DNA from 2 places in the Streptomyces sp. TLI_185 genome. Region 1 is predicted to be linked to the other one. Evidence: riboswitches for the same ligand, from Rfam matches in the RefSeq annotation. Region 1 holds a riboswitch; the other holds the start of a gene.
What was found. Region 1 has a riboswitch for S-adenosylmethionine ahead of thrC (threonine synthase). Riboswitches for the same ligand answer to the same signal wherever they lie in the genome.

Region 1 (7,533 bases):
TCTCACGGAGGGGGCAATTCGATGAACTCTTGGTAACCGACGTTACCGACGGTAATAATCGGTCGTCCGACCTGTTTCGGTCAGCCTCCGGCGACGGCCGGGATGATCGAGACGCCCGCCCCGTCCGGAGTCGCCGTCTCCAGCCCCTGCTCGAACCGCACGTCGTCGTCGTTCACGTACACGTTGACGAACCGCCGCAGCTTGCCCTGGTCGTCCAGAACACGGGCGGCGATACCGGTGTGGTTCTTCTCCAGATCGGCAATGACCTCGCCGAGGGTCCCACCTTCGGCGGTGACCTCGGCCTGCCCGCCGGTGTAGGTGCGGAGAATGGTGGGGATGCGGACGTTGACGCTCATGCTTTAGACCTCCGGTCAGGTACAGCGCCCCGATAGGGGCGCGGGGCTGTGTTGGATTTGCGGCTACCGCCGCGTGAGCGCGACCGGCCCCCACAGTCCCGCAGACAGACAACTACCTCTTAGGCGAGCCCAGCCTCACGGAACGACTCAAGGCTGGGGCGAATCGTCGCCGTGAGCCCGGTGCCGGCGACCGCGTCGAGGGTCTTGAGACCGTCACCGGTGTTGAGTACGACCGTAGTCAGGGCCGGATTGAGGACACCGTTCTCGATCAGCTTGCGCGTCACACCAACGGTCACCCCACCGGCGGTCTCCGCAAAGATCCCCTCAGTGCGCGCGAGCAGCCGAATCGCATCGACGATCTGCTCGTCGTTGACATCCTCCACCGCCCCGCCGGTACGGCGAGCAATGTCGAGGACATAGGGCCCATCCGCCGGGTTCCCGATCGCCAGCGACTTGGCGATCGTGTTCGGCTTCTGCGGCCGCACCACGTCGTGCCCGGCCTTGTAGGCCACCGACACCGGCGAACACCCCTCCGCCTGCGCCCCGAAGATCTTGTACGGCTTGTCCTCGACGAGGCCGAGCTTGATCAGCTCCTGCAGACCCTTGTCGATCTTCGTGAGCTGCGAGCCGGAGGCGATCGGCACGACCAGCTGGTCCGGCAGCTGCCAGCCGAGCTGCTCGCAGATCTCGTACGCCAGGGTCTTGGAGCCCTCCGCGTAGTACGGCCGCAGGTTGACGTTGACGAAGCCCCAGCCCTCGCCGGCCGGGTCGCCGATCAGCTCGGAGCAGAAGCGGTTCACGTCGTCGTAGTTGCCGTCGATGCCGACGAGCTCGCCGCCGTAGACCGCGGCCATGACGACCTTGCCCTGCTCCAGGTCGTGCGGGATGAACACGCAGGAACGGAAGCCGGCGCGGGCGGCCGCGGCACCCACCGCACCGGCCAGGTTGCCGGTGGACGAGCAGGACAGGGTGGTGAAGTTGAAGGCGCGGGCGGCCTCGATGGCCTGGGCGACGACCCGGTCCTTGAAGGAGTGCGTCGGGTTGCCGGAGTCGTCCTTGACGTACAGACCGCCGGTCACGCCCAGCTCGCGGGCGAGGTTGTCGGCCTTGACGAGCTTGGTCCAGCCGGGGTTGATGTTCGGCTTGTCCGCCACGTCCGCCGGGACGGGCAGCAGGGGCGCGTAGCGCCAGATGTTCGCGGGACCCGCCTCGATCTGCTTGCGGAGCTCCTCGGTGTCGTAGGCCGAGAAGTCGTACGCGATCTCGAGCGGGCCGAAACACTCCTCGCAGGCGAAGACCGGACCGAGGGGTACCCGATGACCGCACTCGCGGCAGCTCAACGCCGCCGCGGGACCGAGGTCGACGGTCGTGGAGTCGGTGGTGCTTGCAACAGTCTGCGCAGCCATGTGAGGCGAGGCCCTTTCTCCTCATCTTCCTCACGACGCATCTCGCCGTGAGACGGATTTGGCACCTTCCCTAGCCGGGAGCCTCGCGTAATGATCAACATTGATCTACGAGACCGGCTGGAGGGTTGCCGGGGCTTCATCGGGCCGTATCCCTCTGCCCCTCTGGATGAGCGGTATTCGGTTGTTTAGCTCGTTCAACGCGGGACGACCCCCGACATGCGATGGTCACCAGCGTTGTTCAAGACTGTAACCGAAGGCCAGGACAGTTGAGATAGCCGTCCGAACCGCGAGATGGATCACATGATGATCCGGTATCGCCGAGAGAACGCAGAGGAGCCGCCTACGTGCTGGAAGAAGTCGAGCGCTGGCTGAGCACCCGCTCCTGGTCGCTGACCGATCGCCCGCTGCACAAGATCCTGGCCGCAAAGCAGCGCACGGGCCAGTCGGTCAGCGTCGTGCTGCCCGCCCTCAACGAGGAGGAGACGGTCGGCGACATCGTCGCGATCATCCGTCACGACCTCATGCAGCAGGTCCCGCTCGTCGACGAGATCGTCGTCGTCGACTCCGGGTCCACCGACCGCACGTCCGAGGTCGCCGCGGCGGCCGGGGCCAGGGTCGTCCACCGTGACGACATCCTGCCGCGCATCCCGACCGTCCCCGGCAAGGGCGAGGTGCTGTGGCGCTCGCTCCTCGTCACCGGCGGGGACATCGTCTGCTTCATCGACGCCGACCTGAAGGAGTTCTCCTCCGACTTCGTCTCCGGGATCGTCGGACCGCTGCTCACCGACCCGGGGATCGACCTCGTCAAGGGCATGTACGACCGTCCGCTGGGCGGAGCCCAGGGACAGGGCGGCCGGGTCACCGAGCTGATGGCGCGCCCGTTGCTCAACATGCACTGGCCGCAGCTGGCGGGCTTCGTGCAGCCGCTCGGCGGCGAGTACGCGGCCCGGCGCACCCTGCTGGAACAGCTGCCGTTCCCCGTCGGGTACGGCGTCGAGCTGGGCATGCTGGTCGACGCCCTGCACCTGGTGGGCCTCGACGCGCTCGCCCAGGTGGACGTCGGGGTGCGCAAGCACCGGCACCAGGACGGGCAGGCGCTGGGCCGGATGTCCGCCGCGATCTACCGCACGGCGCAGCTTCGGCTGGCCCGGGGCCACCTCATCCGTCCCTCCCTCACCCAGTTCGAACGGGGCGAGGACGGCTTCGAGCCGCGCACCTACTCCGTGGACACGGAGGAGCGGCCGCCGATGGTGGAGATCGCCGAGTACGCGTCCCGCAAGGTCGCCTGAGGCGGCGCGTTACGCGGTGTACGCGGTGTATACGGTCCACCCGCAGAGCGCAGGCGTACGTTTGAGCGTTTCCGGGCCGGGCTAGGTTGAGGCGTATGGCTTCCAGGCACGGCGTTGGTCATCAGGTGCTGGTCGCGTCCAACCGCGGCCCGGTCTCGTACGAGGTGCAGGAGGACGGCTCGCTGGCCGCCAGGCGCGGTGGCGGCGGGCTGGTCTCCGGCCTGTCCGCGATCGGGCCCGACGCGGACGCCCTGTGGGTGTGCTCGGCGTTGTCCGACGGCGACCGCGAGGCGGTACGGCGCGGGGCCGGCGAGGACGGTGTGCGGATGCTGGACATCCCGGCCGACGTGCACGCCGACGCGTACAACGGCATCGCGAACTCGGTGCTGTGGTTCGTCCACCACATGCTGTACCAGACGCCGCTGGAGCCGGTCTTCGACGCGGAGTTCCGGCGGCAGTGGGCCTCGTACGAGACCTACAACCGGGCCTTCGCCGAGGCGCTGGCCCAGGAGGCGGCCGAGGGCGCGGCGGTGCTGGTGCAGGACTACCACCTGTGTCTGGTGCCGGGCATGCTCCGCGAGCTCCGTCCCGACCTGCGCATCGGGCACTTCTCGCACACCCCGTGGGCGCCGGTGGACTACTTCCGGATGCTGCCGGACGACATCGCCGAGCAGCTCCTGCACGGCATGCTGGGCGCCGACCGGCTGGGCTTCCTGACCCGGCGCTGGGCGGACGCTTTCACGGCGTGCTGTACGGCGGTGGTGGGCGGCCTCGGGGGCACGGAGATCGGCGTGCACGGCCTCGGCGCGGACGCGGACTTCCTGCGGAAGCGGTCGCAGGAGGCGGACGTCGACGAACGGATGGCTGCCCTGCGGGCGCAGATCGGCGAGGGCCGGAAGACGATCGTGCGCGTCGACCGCACCGAGCTGTCCAAGAACATCGTGCGCGGGCTGCTGGCGTACAAGCAGCTGCTCGACGACCGCCCCGAGTGGCGGGAGCGGGTCGTGCACGTCGCCTTCGCCTATCCGTCGCGGCAGGACCTGGCCGTGTACCGGGACTACATGGCCGAGGTGCAGAGAGTCGCGGAGGACATCAACTCCCGGTACGGAACGCCGGATTGGACCCCGGTCGTGCTCCACCTGAAGGACGACTTCGCCCGCTCGCTGGCCGCGTATCGACTGGGCGACGTGGCCCTGGTGAACCCCATCCGGGACGGTATGAACCTCGTCGCGAAGGAGGTGCCGGTGATCTCCGAAGCGGGGTGCGCGCTGGTGCTCTCGCGGGAGGCGGGTGCCCATGCGGAGCTGGGCGAGGACGCGATCACCGTGAACCCGTACGACGTGATGGAGACGTCGCGGGCACTGCACGAGGCGTTGTGCCTGCCGGCGGCTGAGCGGGCCGAGCGCAGCAAGCGGCTTGCTGCTGCGGCTACGGCGTTGCCGCCGGCGCAGTGGTTTCTTGAGCAGCTGGAGGCGTTGCAGGCCTGAGCCCGGGGGCTGCCGCCCCCAGACCCCCGCTTCGGCCCTTAAGGGGCCTCGTCCTCAAACGCCGGACAGGCTGGAAAAGCCGAGCTGTTCCGCCAGGCCTCGCAGCAGCCGCACGACCCCCTCCGGGCCGTCCACCACCAGGTCCGCCCGCTCCCGCAGTTCCGTGACCTCGTCGCTGCCGCTGCAGACCAGGAGGCCGGGGACGCCGTCGGAGCGGAGTTTGTCCACGGCGGCGAAGGCGGGGAGGTCGCCGAGGTCGTCGCCGGCGTAAAGGACCGCCGACGCGTCGATCTCGCGGACGTACTCCAGGAGGGCCACTCCCTTGTCCGTGCCCGGGGGGCGCAGTTCGAGGACCAGGCGGCCGGGTTCGACGATCAGGCCGTGGCGGGTGGCCAGGTCGGTGAGGGGGGCGCGCAGGGCCTCGAAGGCGGCCTGGGGGTCGGAGGCGCGGCGGGTGTGGACCGCGACGGCGCGGCCCTTCTCCTCGATCCAGGTGCCCTGCCAGGCGCCGATGCGGTCGAGGAAGCCGGGGAGTTCGGCGCGGACCGCGGCGACGCCGGGGTGGGGCGCGGGCGCGCTGACGTTGCCGCTGACCGCGTCCCAGCGTTCGGCGCCGTAGTGGCCGAGGACGACCAGGTGCTCCAGGCCGGGGACCCCGGCGAAGCCGCCGTGCCGCACGGCGACGCCGGCCGGGCGGCCGGTGACCACCGCGACGGAGGCGATCCTCGGGGCGAGGGCGGCGAGCGCGGGCACCGCCTCCGGGTGGGCGCGGGCCTGCTCGGGGTCCGGCACGATCGGGGCGAGGGTGCCGTCGAAGTCGAGGCCGACCACCGATTTCCCGGGGTTCGCGAGGATCGCGGCGAGTCCGTCCCGGCCTGCCTGCGTGGCGGGCGTCGGCAGGGGGTCCATGGAGTGCGTCGAGTCCGTGTCCGTATGGGTGCCCATACGGTGACCATAACCGCGGAGGGCAGGGCGCACCCATGGCTCAGGGGAGCGCCGGCCGTCAGCGTTCCGCTCGCCGTGTCTCCCGCACCCTGCGCAACCTGTTCACCGTCACCGGGTCGTGGGCGAGGGCCCGCTCGTCGTCCAGCAGGGCGTTGAGCAGCTGGTAGTAGCGGACGGGGGCCAGGCCCAGCTCCTCGCGTATGGCGCGCTCCTTGGCGCCGGGGCCCGGAAAGCCCCGGCGTTCGAGGGCGAGGACGGCCTGCTCGCGGTCGCCCAGCGGCTCGCGGTCGCCCACCTGCTCCTGGTCCATGTCCTGCACCGTAACCCCCGCCACTGACAGCGCCCCGCGACTACTGCGCGTTCTCCGCCATGGACGCCGTCGACTCCAGCTGCGCGAGGGTGGCGGCGGGGTTGCCTCGGGGGGTCACCGCGTTGCCTATGCGCTTCTTGACGGCCACTGCGACCGAGGCCCAGGAGGTCTTGTCGACGGGGTAGAGCTCGGACAGCGGCAGCTGCTTGAGGAACGGCTGCAGGGCGGTGTCCTGCTTGTCCGTGCTCATGACGTCGGAGGCCGAGGTGGTGACCGGCAGCAGGTCGTACTCACGGGAGAAGGCGAGCACGTTCTTCTCGTCGTAGACGAAGTCGAGGAACTTGCCGACCTGCTCGGCGTGGCCGTTCTTCTTGAAGGCCATCATCCAGTCGGCGACTCCCATGGCGTTCTTGCTCTCGCCGTCCTTGCCGGGCATCGGCACCATGCCGTACTTCACGCCCTTCTTCGCGGCGATCTTCATCAGCGAGGGGTGCCCGTTGAGCATGCCGACGTCGCCCTTGGCGAAGGCGGCGAAGGCGGTGGCGCGGTTGAGGCTGCCGGGTGCGACGGGACCGGTGAGGCCCTTGTCGACCAGGTCGTCCTTGAGCCAGGTGAAGGTGTCGACGTTCTGCGCGGAGTCGATGCCGTAGGTGCCGACGGTGTCGGTGTAACCGCCGCCGCCGCTCAGCAGCCACTGCATCGTCTCGGCCTGGGCCTCCTCCGGGCCGAGCGGCAGCGCGTACGGATACTTCACGCCGCGCGCCTTGAGCGCCTTGGCGTCGGCGGCGAGCTCGTTCCAGGTCTTCGGCGGGGTGAGGCCGGCGTTCTTGAAGAGGGTCTTGTTGTAGAAGAGCAGCCGCGTGGAGGCGGCGAACGGAAGTCCGTACTGCACGCCCTTCACCTGCCCGGCGGTGGCCAGCTGGGAGGCGAAGTCGGCCTGGGTGCTGATGGAGAGCATGTCGTCGGCCGAGTAGAGCAGGCCCTTGTCCGCGTAGTCGGCGTACGCGCCTATCTGCGCCATGTCGGGCGCCTTGCCCGCGTCGACCAGCTCCTTGACCTTGCGGTCCACGTCGTTCCAGGAGTAGACGGTGACGTCGACCTTCACGCCGGAGTGCTTGCTCTCGTACTCCTCGACCAGCTGGTCCCAGTACTTCTGGGAGCTGTTGTCGGCGGAGTCGCCGTAGTCCGCGGCGATCAGCTTCAGGGTGACCTCCCCCGAGCCGCCGCCGGTCAGGCCGCAGCCGCCGAGGACCGCCGTCATGCCCAGTGCGGACACCGCCGCGATCGTTCCTGTCCTACCCCGCCGCTGCACTGCTTTTGACCCCAACCCTACTGTCTCGCTGTTCAACATGTGGACAAGATAGGTCTACACCACGTAAGTGGACTAGACCTCTTGCGGGTCCTCGGGCCACACTGTCCCTCGTGAGACATGTCATCGCCCTGGATGTGGGCGGCACCGGGATGAAGGCCGCGCTCGTCGCGTCCGACGGCGAGCTCCTGCATCAGGCCCGCCGGGCAACCGGGCGCGAACGCGGGCCGGAGGCGGTCGTCGAGAGCATCCTCGACTTCGCCGCCGAGCTCAGTGCGCACGGCGCCGAACACTTCGGGGTGCCCGCGTCCGCCGCCGGCGTCGCCGTCCCCGGCATCGTCGACGCCGACCGGGGCATCGCCACCTACGCGGCCAACCTCGGCTGGCGCGACGTCCCCCTGCGCGATCTGCTCGCAACGCGGCTGGGCATC
Region 2 (7,533 bases), 1.7 Mb from region 1:
GCTGTGGTCCAAGGGCAAGCTGCTCGTCAACATGAACACCAACGAGCCGCTGCGTGCCTCCGACGTCGCGGTCGGCTCGCTCACCTTCGCCAAGCCCGAGGGCCTGGAGGAGCACGACGAGAACTTCCAGACCGAGATCGCCAAGGCGGCCCTGATGATCGTCCGGATCCAGCCGGACAACATCAAGGACAAGCGCGAGCTCGAGTGGTCGCACGAGGGCATCGTGGCGTACTCGAAGATCTGCACCCACGTCGGTTGCCCGATCTCCCTGTACGAGCAGCAGACGCACCACGTGCTGTGCCCCTGCCACCAGTCCACCTTCGACCTGTCCGACGGTGCCCGGGTGATCTTCGGCCCCGCCGGTCACGCCCTGCCGCAGCTGCGCATCGGCGTGAACGACCAGGGCTACCTCGAGGCGCTCGGCGACTTCGAAGAGCCCGTCGGTCCTGCATTCTGGGAGCGCGGATGAGCACCAACGAGAACACCGAGTCCCGGCGCGGCAAAGCGCCGGCCGGCGAGCGCGTCGCCGACTGGGCCGACGGCCGGCTGGGGATCTACTCCCTGGCCAAGACCAACATGCGCAAGATCTTCCCCGACCACTGGTCGTTCATGTTGGGCGAAGTGTGCATGTACAGCTTCATCATCCTCATCCTCACGGGTGTGTATCTGACGCTGTTCTTCCACCCGTCGATGAACGAGGTGGAGTACCACGGCAGCTACATCCCGCTGCAGGGCCAGATGATGTCCGAGGCGTTCAACTCGACCCTGCACATCTCCTTCGATGTGCGCGGTGGTCTGCTGATCCGGCAGATCCACCACTGGGCCGCGCTGATCTTCCTCGCGGGCATGTTCGTGCACATGATGCGCGTGTTCTTCACCGGCGCGTTCCGCAAGCCGCGTGAGGTCAACTGGCTGTTCGGCTTCCTGCTGCTCGTCCTGGGCATGTTCACCGGCTTCACCGGTTACTCGCTCCCGGACGACCTGCTCTCCGGCACCGGTGTCCGCTTCATGGAGGGCGCGATCCTGTCCGTGCCGGTCGTCGGCACGTACCTGTCGATGTTCCTCTTCGGCGGCGAGTTCCCCGGCGGCGACTTCGTGGCCCGGTTCTACTCGGTCCACATCCTGCTGCTGCCGGGCATCATGCTCGGCCTGATGGTGGGCCACCTGATCCTGGTCTTCTACCACAAGCACACGCAGTTCGCGGGCCCCGGAAAGACGAACAACAACGTCGTCGGCATGCCGCTGCTGCCGGTGTACATGGCGAAGGCCGGAGGCTTCTTCTTCCTGGTCTTCGGCGTCATCACGGCCATCGCGGCCATCGCCTCGATCAACCCGATCTGGGCCATGGGCCCCTACCGTCCGGACCAGGTGTCCACCGGCGCCCAGCCCGACTGGTACATGGGCTTCTCCGAGGGTCTGATCCGTACGATGCCGGGCTGGGAGATCAACCTCTGGGGCCACACGCTCGTCCTGGGCGTGTTCATCCCGCTGGTGATCTTCCCGCTGGTCCTGGTCGCGATCGCGGTCTACCCGTTCATCGAGTCCTGGGTCACCGGCGACAAGCGCGAGCACCACATCCTGGACCGTCCGCGCAACGCCCCGACGCGTACGGCGTTCGGTGCCGCGTGGATCTCCTGGTACTTCGTGCTGATGGTCGGTGGCGGCAACGACCTGTGGGCCACGCACTTCCACCTGTCGATCAACGCGATCACCTGGTTCGTGCGCGTCGGCTTCTTCGTCGTGCCGGTGCTCACGTTCGTCGCCACCAAGCGGATCTGCCTCGGCCTGCAGCGCCGGGACAAGGACAAGGTGCTGCACGGCCGCGAGTCGGGCATCATCAAGCGCCTGCCGCACGGTGAGTTCATCGAGGTGCACGAGCCCCTCAGCCAGGACGCCCTGCACACCCTCACGGCGCACGAGCAGTACAAGCCGGCCGAGATCGGCCCGACGGTCGACGAGAACGGCGTCGAGCGCAAGGTCAAGGGCTCCGAGCGGCTGCGCGCCAAGCTCAGCGAGGCGTACTACGGCGAGGAGTCCCAGATTCCGAAGCCGACCGTCGAGGAGTACAGGGAGATCACGAGCGGCCACGGCCACCACTGATCGCTGCGGCTCGCCACGCCACGGCAGAAGGGCCCCCGTCCGGTCTTCGGACGGGGGCCCTTTTCCATGCCGTGAGCTGGATAGGGTGGCCTCACACTCGTTTCTTCTTCTACGACGACCAGGAGCGGCCTTATGAGCGCTGTGACCCCCGCTGGAGGCGACACCGCGGCGGGCCGTTCCTGGCCCCTGTTGCTGAACGGCCTGCTGGGCGGCCAGGACCTCACGGCGGACGACACGGCCTGGGCGATGGACCTGATCATGCGCGGCGAGGCGACCGACGCGCAGATCGCCGGGTTCGCGGTGGCGCTGCGCGCCAAGGGCGAGACGGTCGAGGAGATCACCGGACTGGTCCGGACGATGTACGAGCACGCGAACGTGATCGAGGTGCCGGGCCGGACCGTCGACATCGTCGGCACGGGCGGTGACGGCGCGAAGACGGTGAACATCTCCACGATGTCGGCGATCGTCATCGCCGGCACGGGCGCCAAGGTCGTCAAGCACGGCAACCGGGCCGCCTCCTCCGCGTCCGGCGCCTCGGACGTCCTGGAGAAGCTGGGCGTCAATCTGGAACTGACGCCGAAGCGGGTTGCGGAGGTCGCCGAGGAAGCCGGCATCACGTTCTGCTTCGCCATCAAGTTCCACCCGGCACTGCGTCATGTGGCCGCCGCACGCGGCCAGTTGGGCATCCGTACGACCTTCAACGCCCTGGGTCCGCTGACCAACCCGGCGAAGGTGAAGGCTCAGGCGGTGGGCGTCGCCGACCCGCGCCTGGCGCCCCTCATCGCGGGCGTCCTGGCCGAGCGCGGCAACTCCTCCCTCGTCTTCCGCGGCGACGACGGCTTCGACGAACTGACCACGACAGCAACCTCGCGGGTCTGGATCGTCCGCGACGGCAAGGTCACCGAGGAGACCTTCGACCCGCGGGACGTCGGCATCGAGCTGGTCCCCGTGGAGGCCCTGCGGGGCGCCGACCCGTCGTACAACGCGGAGGTCGCCCGCAGGCTCCTCGACGGCGAGACGGGTCCCGTACGGGACGCCGTACTGCTGAACTCGGCGGCCGCGCTCGTGGCCCTCGACCCGGGCCCCGGGACCCTCGCCGAGCAGATCCGGGCCGGCATGGACAAGGCGGCGCAGTCGATCGACTCCGGCGCGGCCAAGCGGGTCCTGGAGCGCTGGGTGGCGGCCAGCAACGCATAGCAGGGGAGTGCGGTCCCGTAATTCGGACACGAGTTGCGGGACCGCGATCACTTCACGTACGTTCCTGTTCAGGTCATGAGTGACAGTCATGAGGCCCCGGCCGACTGTCCGGCAACCCTCCGTCCGTGGCGGGGTGCCCCGGGTGAAGACCAGGCCGTAGGCAGCGAGGTCTACGGCAAGCGCGGGCCCCTCTCGACACCAGGGGTCCTGGTCGTTCGAGGGAGTCTTCTGTGAGCAAGCGAATGCGATAGGGCGTAGAGCCCCGCCTCCGCATACCCCTTTCACCTTCTCCCGTGCCGTCGACGCAATCGTCCGGTACGGCGATTCCGCTCACCCCTCACAGGAGTTCGCCATGTCTGTCTCCACCGCTGCCACCGCCCAGACCGTTTGTGCGCCCCTGCCCGTTCTCGGCCGGGATGTCACCGTCCCGCTCGTCACGGGCGGCGAAGTCACCTACGCCGCGCTCGACTACGCGGCCAGCGCCCCCGCCCTCCAGCGCGTCTGGGACGACGTGGCCGCCTACGCGCCCTACTACGGCAGCGTCCACCGCGGCGCCGGCTACCTCTCCCAGCTGTCGACCGACCTCTTCGAGAACGCCCGCCGGACCGTTGCCGAGTTCCTGGACTGCCGGGCCGACGACCAGCTGATCTTCACCCGCTCCACGACGGACTCCCTCAACCTGCTGGCGCAGGCGCTCCCGGCCGACAGCCAGGTCTTCGTCTTCGAGACCGAGCACCACGCCAGCCTGCTGCCCTGGAGGGATGCCCGGGTCACCTGCCTCGACGCCCCGCGCACCCCGCAGCAGGCCGTCGAGACCCTGGAGCGCGCCCTCGCCGACCGCGACCCATACGGCCCGGCCCTGGTCTGCGTCACCGGCGCCTCGAACGTCACCGGCGAGCTGTGGCCGGTGCGCGAGCTCGCCGCTGCCGCCCATGCGCACGGCGCCCGTATCGTCCTGGACGCCGCCCAGCTCGCCCCGCACCACCCGGTCTCCGTGCAGGACCTCGACGTCGACTGGGTCGCCTTCTCCGGCCACAAGCTGTACGCGCCCTTCGGCTCCGGCGTGCTGGCCGGCCGCGCCGACTGGCTGCAGGCCGCCGACCCCTATCTCGCGGGCGGCGGCGCCAGCCGCAAGGTCACCCGGCGCGAGGACGGCGGTGTGGACGTGGAGTGGCACGACAGCGCCGCCCGCCACGAGGCCGGCTCCCCGAACGTGATCGGCGCCTACTCCATCGCCTCCGCCTGCAAGGCGCTCACCGAGGCCGGCTTCGACACGCTGGTCGCCCGCGAGCAGCACCTGATCGACACCGTCAGGGCGGGCCTCGCCGAGGTGCCCGACGTGCGGATCCTCTCCCTCTTCGGCGACGACGCCCCCCGCGTGGGCGTGATCTCCTTCGTCGTCGAGGGCTGGAACAGCTCGCACTTCGCCGCCGCGCTCTCCGCCGAGTACGGCATCGGCGTCCGCGACGGCCTCTTCTGCGCCCACCCGCTGGTCCGCACTCTCCTGGGCAGCGACCCGCAGACCCAGGGCGAGTGCGGCGCTCCCGAGGCCGCCCCCGGCGAAAGGTCCCTCAACGCCATCCGCGTCAGCTTCGGCGCCGGCACCCCCGACGAACACGTCGAGCGCTTCGTCACCGCCGTGAAGGAACTGGTGGCGGACGGTGCGAAGTGGCAGTACCGCACGGAGGACGGCCGCTGCGTCCCTGCCGTGTGAGCAGCGGCTTTGGTCTTTAGGGGCGCGGGGCTGTATCAATTTGCGGCTCCGCCGCGTGGGCGCGACCAGCCACGACGGACCGGCACTCGCAAACGCTCCGCGCCCCGCAGGCGCCTAGGCGAAGATCACGAATCCAGCCCGATGGCAAATGCGGCCTCAAGGTCGTGCTGCGAGTACGTCCGGAAAGCAACATGTGTATCCGTCGCCTCGACACCGGGAATCTTGCTGATACTGCCCGGGATCACGTCAGCAAGATCCTCATGCTGACTCACCCGCACCATCGCGATCAGGTCGTACGTCCCGGTCACGGAAAAGACTTCACTCACGCTCTCCAGCGAAGCGATCCGTTCCGCGATCTCGGGGATCCGGTCCACGCTGGTCTTGATGAGGACGATCGCGGTGATCACGGCTGGTTCTCTCCCTCGGGGGCCGGAGCTGGGGCGGACCTCACTCTAGCTGTACGGCCGAATCGCACCCAGGCGTAGACGAAGCCCAGGCCGAAGCCCACCAGGTGGGCCAGATAGGCCACCCCCGGCCCCGTCGCCGCATGCCCGGCCGCCAGCCACTGCAGGGCCACCCAGAAGGGCAGCACGATCCAGGCGGGGAAGCGCAGGGGGAGGAAGAAGAGAAACGGCAGAAGACTGGTCACCCGGGCGCCGGGGAAGAGGTAGAGGAAAGCGCCCAGGACCGCGGAGATCGCCCCGGACGCGCCGACCAGGGACTGCTGTGACGTGGAATTGGCCGCCGCGTACCCCAGCAGGGCGAGGTAGCCGCAGCCGACGTAGAAGAGCGTGAACTGGACGCGGCCCATCCGTTCCTCGGTCATCGCCCCGAAGACGTAGAGGAAGAGCATGTTGCCGAGCAGGTGCACCCAGCTGCCGTGGACGAACAGGGCCGTGGCGGGGGTCAGGGCGGCCCTGGGGGAGCCCTGGAACAGCTCGGCCGGGACCACGCCCCAGCGGTGGAAATAGGCGCGCTGGGCGGCGAGCAGCGCGTCGCCGGAGCCGTGGACCGGATTGAGGCCCGCTGCCGGGCCGGTCACGAAGAGCAGACAGCACAGAGTGATCAGCGTGTACGTCATGGGCGCCGAGGGGCGCCGGATCGCTCTGCCGACGGTCGCGCTCCACTTGCCGATCATGAACACAGAGCATGACGTAACGGGACGCAGTCGCACAGACCGCCTCGCCGCCGTGGACGGGCGGGCGGCGAGTCCGCGCCAGGCCGTAGGGTTACGAGCCACACGCCCAGGGAAGCTGGGGCGTCACTGACAATAGAAGGCCTAGAAGGAAAGAGCACAGGCACGATGACGGTTCCCCTCCCGACCGCCACGACGCGGTGGCGCTGCACCCTCTGCGGCAACCTCACGCGTTTCGACGTGACCCGCTCGTCGAAGGTCGTCGAGTACGTCCACCTCGATCTGGCCGGTGAGCCCAAGGTCGAGGAGCGCGAGGTGGTCAGTGAGACCATCGAGTCGGTGCGCTGTCGCTGGTGCAACGCGGTGGATCAGGTGGAACTCGTGGACAGGCCGGGCGCCGACTCCTGAGGGAGCGGCCCCACAGGTAATGGGGTGTGACGGATGGTGGAGACCACAGGCGGGGGGCCGGGCGACGGCACCGCCGAGGTGCTTGACCGTCCGCTGCCCGACGGAGTGCGCCGCAAGGTCGTCCAGATCGTCTCGGACGGCTTCGGCGGGCTGACCGTCGGCGAACTGCCCGCACAGCTCAGGCAGTACGCCCGGTTCGCGCCGAACCGGCGGGCCAAGTTCGCCGGCAACGCGATGGCGGCCGCGCTGGAGACCGATCCGCTGTTCCGGCAGCGCATCGGGGAGAAGCTCAGAGAGGCCCAGCCGGAACTCACCGGCGCTCTCGACTCCGGCTCGCCGCCCCCGGCCGCGGATCCGCTCGACGTGGCGGCCGCGGCCTATGTCTTGCGGCCCACCGGCTGGGTGAAGCTCGTGACCGCGGCCGGCGAGGAGGCTCAGCGGGCCGACGCCGAGCGCGCCGACGAGGAGAGCCGCGCCGAGCTGGAGCGGCTGCGCGCGGAGCTCGACCGGGCTCGGGAGCAGACCCGGGTCGACACCGAGCGGCTCCGTGCCGAGCTGGACGCCGCCAAGAAGGAGGCCGACTCGCTGCACCGCAAGCTGCGAGCGGCCCTCAGTGACGTCAAGCGGGGCGAGGCCGCCCTGCGCAAGATCCAGGGCGAGATCGAGGCCGTACGCGCCGAGGGCCAGGCGCAGGTGTCCGCGGCCGAGAGCGAGTCCCGGCGGCTGAAGTCGCGGCTCGGGGAGGCGGAGGCCGCCCTGGAGGCCACGCGCAAAGCAGCGCGCGAGGGGCGCAGTGTCGAGGACATGCGCGTGCGCCTGCTTCTGGACACCGTTCTGGACGCGGCGCAAGGGCTGCGCCGGGAGCTGGCGTTGCCGCCCGTGTCCGTACGGCCGGCGGAGACCGTCGATGCGGTCGAACCGGGGCGAATGACCCCGAAAGACATTGCTGCGCGCGCTTTGTCTGAAAATGACCCCGCGA

Region 2: linked by a shared signal. The riboswitch ahead of EDD92_RS14035 (aminotransferase class V-fold PLP-dependent enzyme) and the one ahead of thrC (threonine synthase) in region 1 are both predicted to bind S-adenosylmethionine.

The regions. Positions count from the first base shown of each region.
Region 1 covers NZ_RKRB01000001.1:4,797,782-4,805,314, forward strand. The annotation lists gene EDD92_RS21960 (MoaD/ThiS family protein) at 81-356, opposite strand; gene thrC (threonine synthase) at 476-1,762, opposite strand; SAM riboswitch class I at 1,781-1,935, opposite strand; gene EDD92_RS21970 (glucosyl-3-phosphoglycerate synthase) at 2,107-3,051, shown strand; gene EDD92_RS21975 (trehalose-6-phosphate synthase) at 3,147-4,538, shown strand; gene otsB (trehalose-phosphatase) at 4,593-5,483, opposite strand; gene EDD92_RS21985 (DUF3263 domain-containing protein) at 5,542-5,793, opposite strand; gene EDD92_RS21990 (ABC transporter substrate-binding protein) at 5,834-7,054, opposite strand; gene EDD92_RS21995 (ROK family protein) at 7,216-7,533, shown strand, end outside.
Region 2 covers NZ_RKRB01000001.1:3,085,471-3,093,003, reverse strand. The annotation lists gene EDD92_RS14050 (ubiquinol-cytochrome c reductase iron-sulfur subunit) at 1-469, shown strand, start outside; gene EDD92_RS14045 (cytochrome bc complex cytochrome b subunit) at 466-2,100, shown strand; gene trpD (anthranilate phosphoribosyltransferase) at 2,233-3,297, shown strand; SAM riboswitch class IV at 3,369-3,485, shown strand; gene EDD92_RS14035 (aminotransferase class V-fold PLP-dependent enzyme) at 3,650-5,011, shown strand; gene EDD92_RS14030 (Lrp/AsnC family transcriptional regulator) at 5,137-5,418, opposite strand; gene EDD92_RS14025 (rhomboid family intramembrane serine protease) at 5,415-6,149, opposite strand; gene EDD92_RS14020 (hypothetical protein) at 6,315-6,554, shown strand; gene EDD92_RS14015 (NYN domain-containing protein) at 6,588-7,533, shown strand, end outside.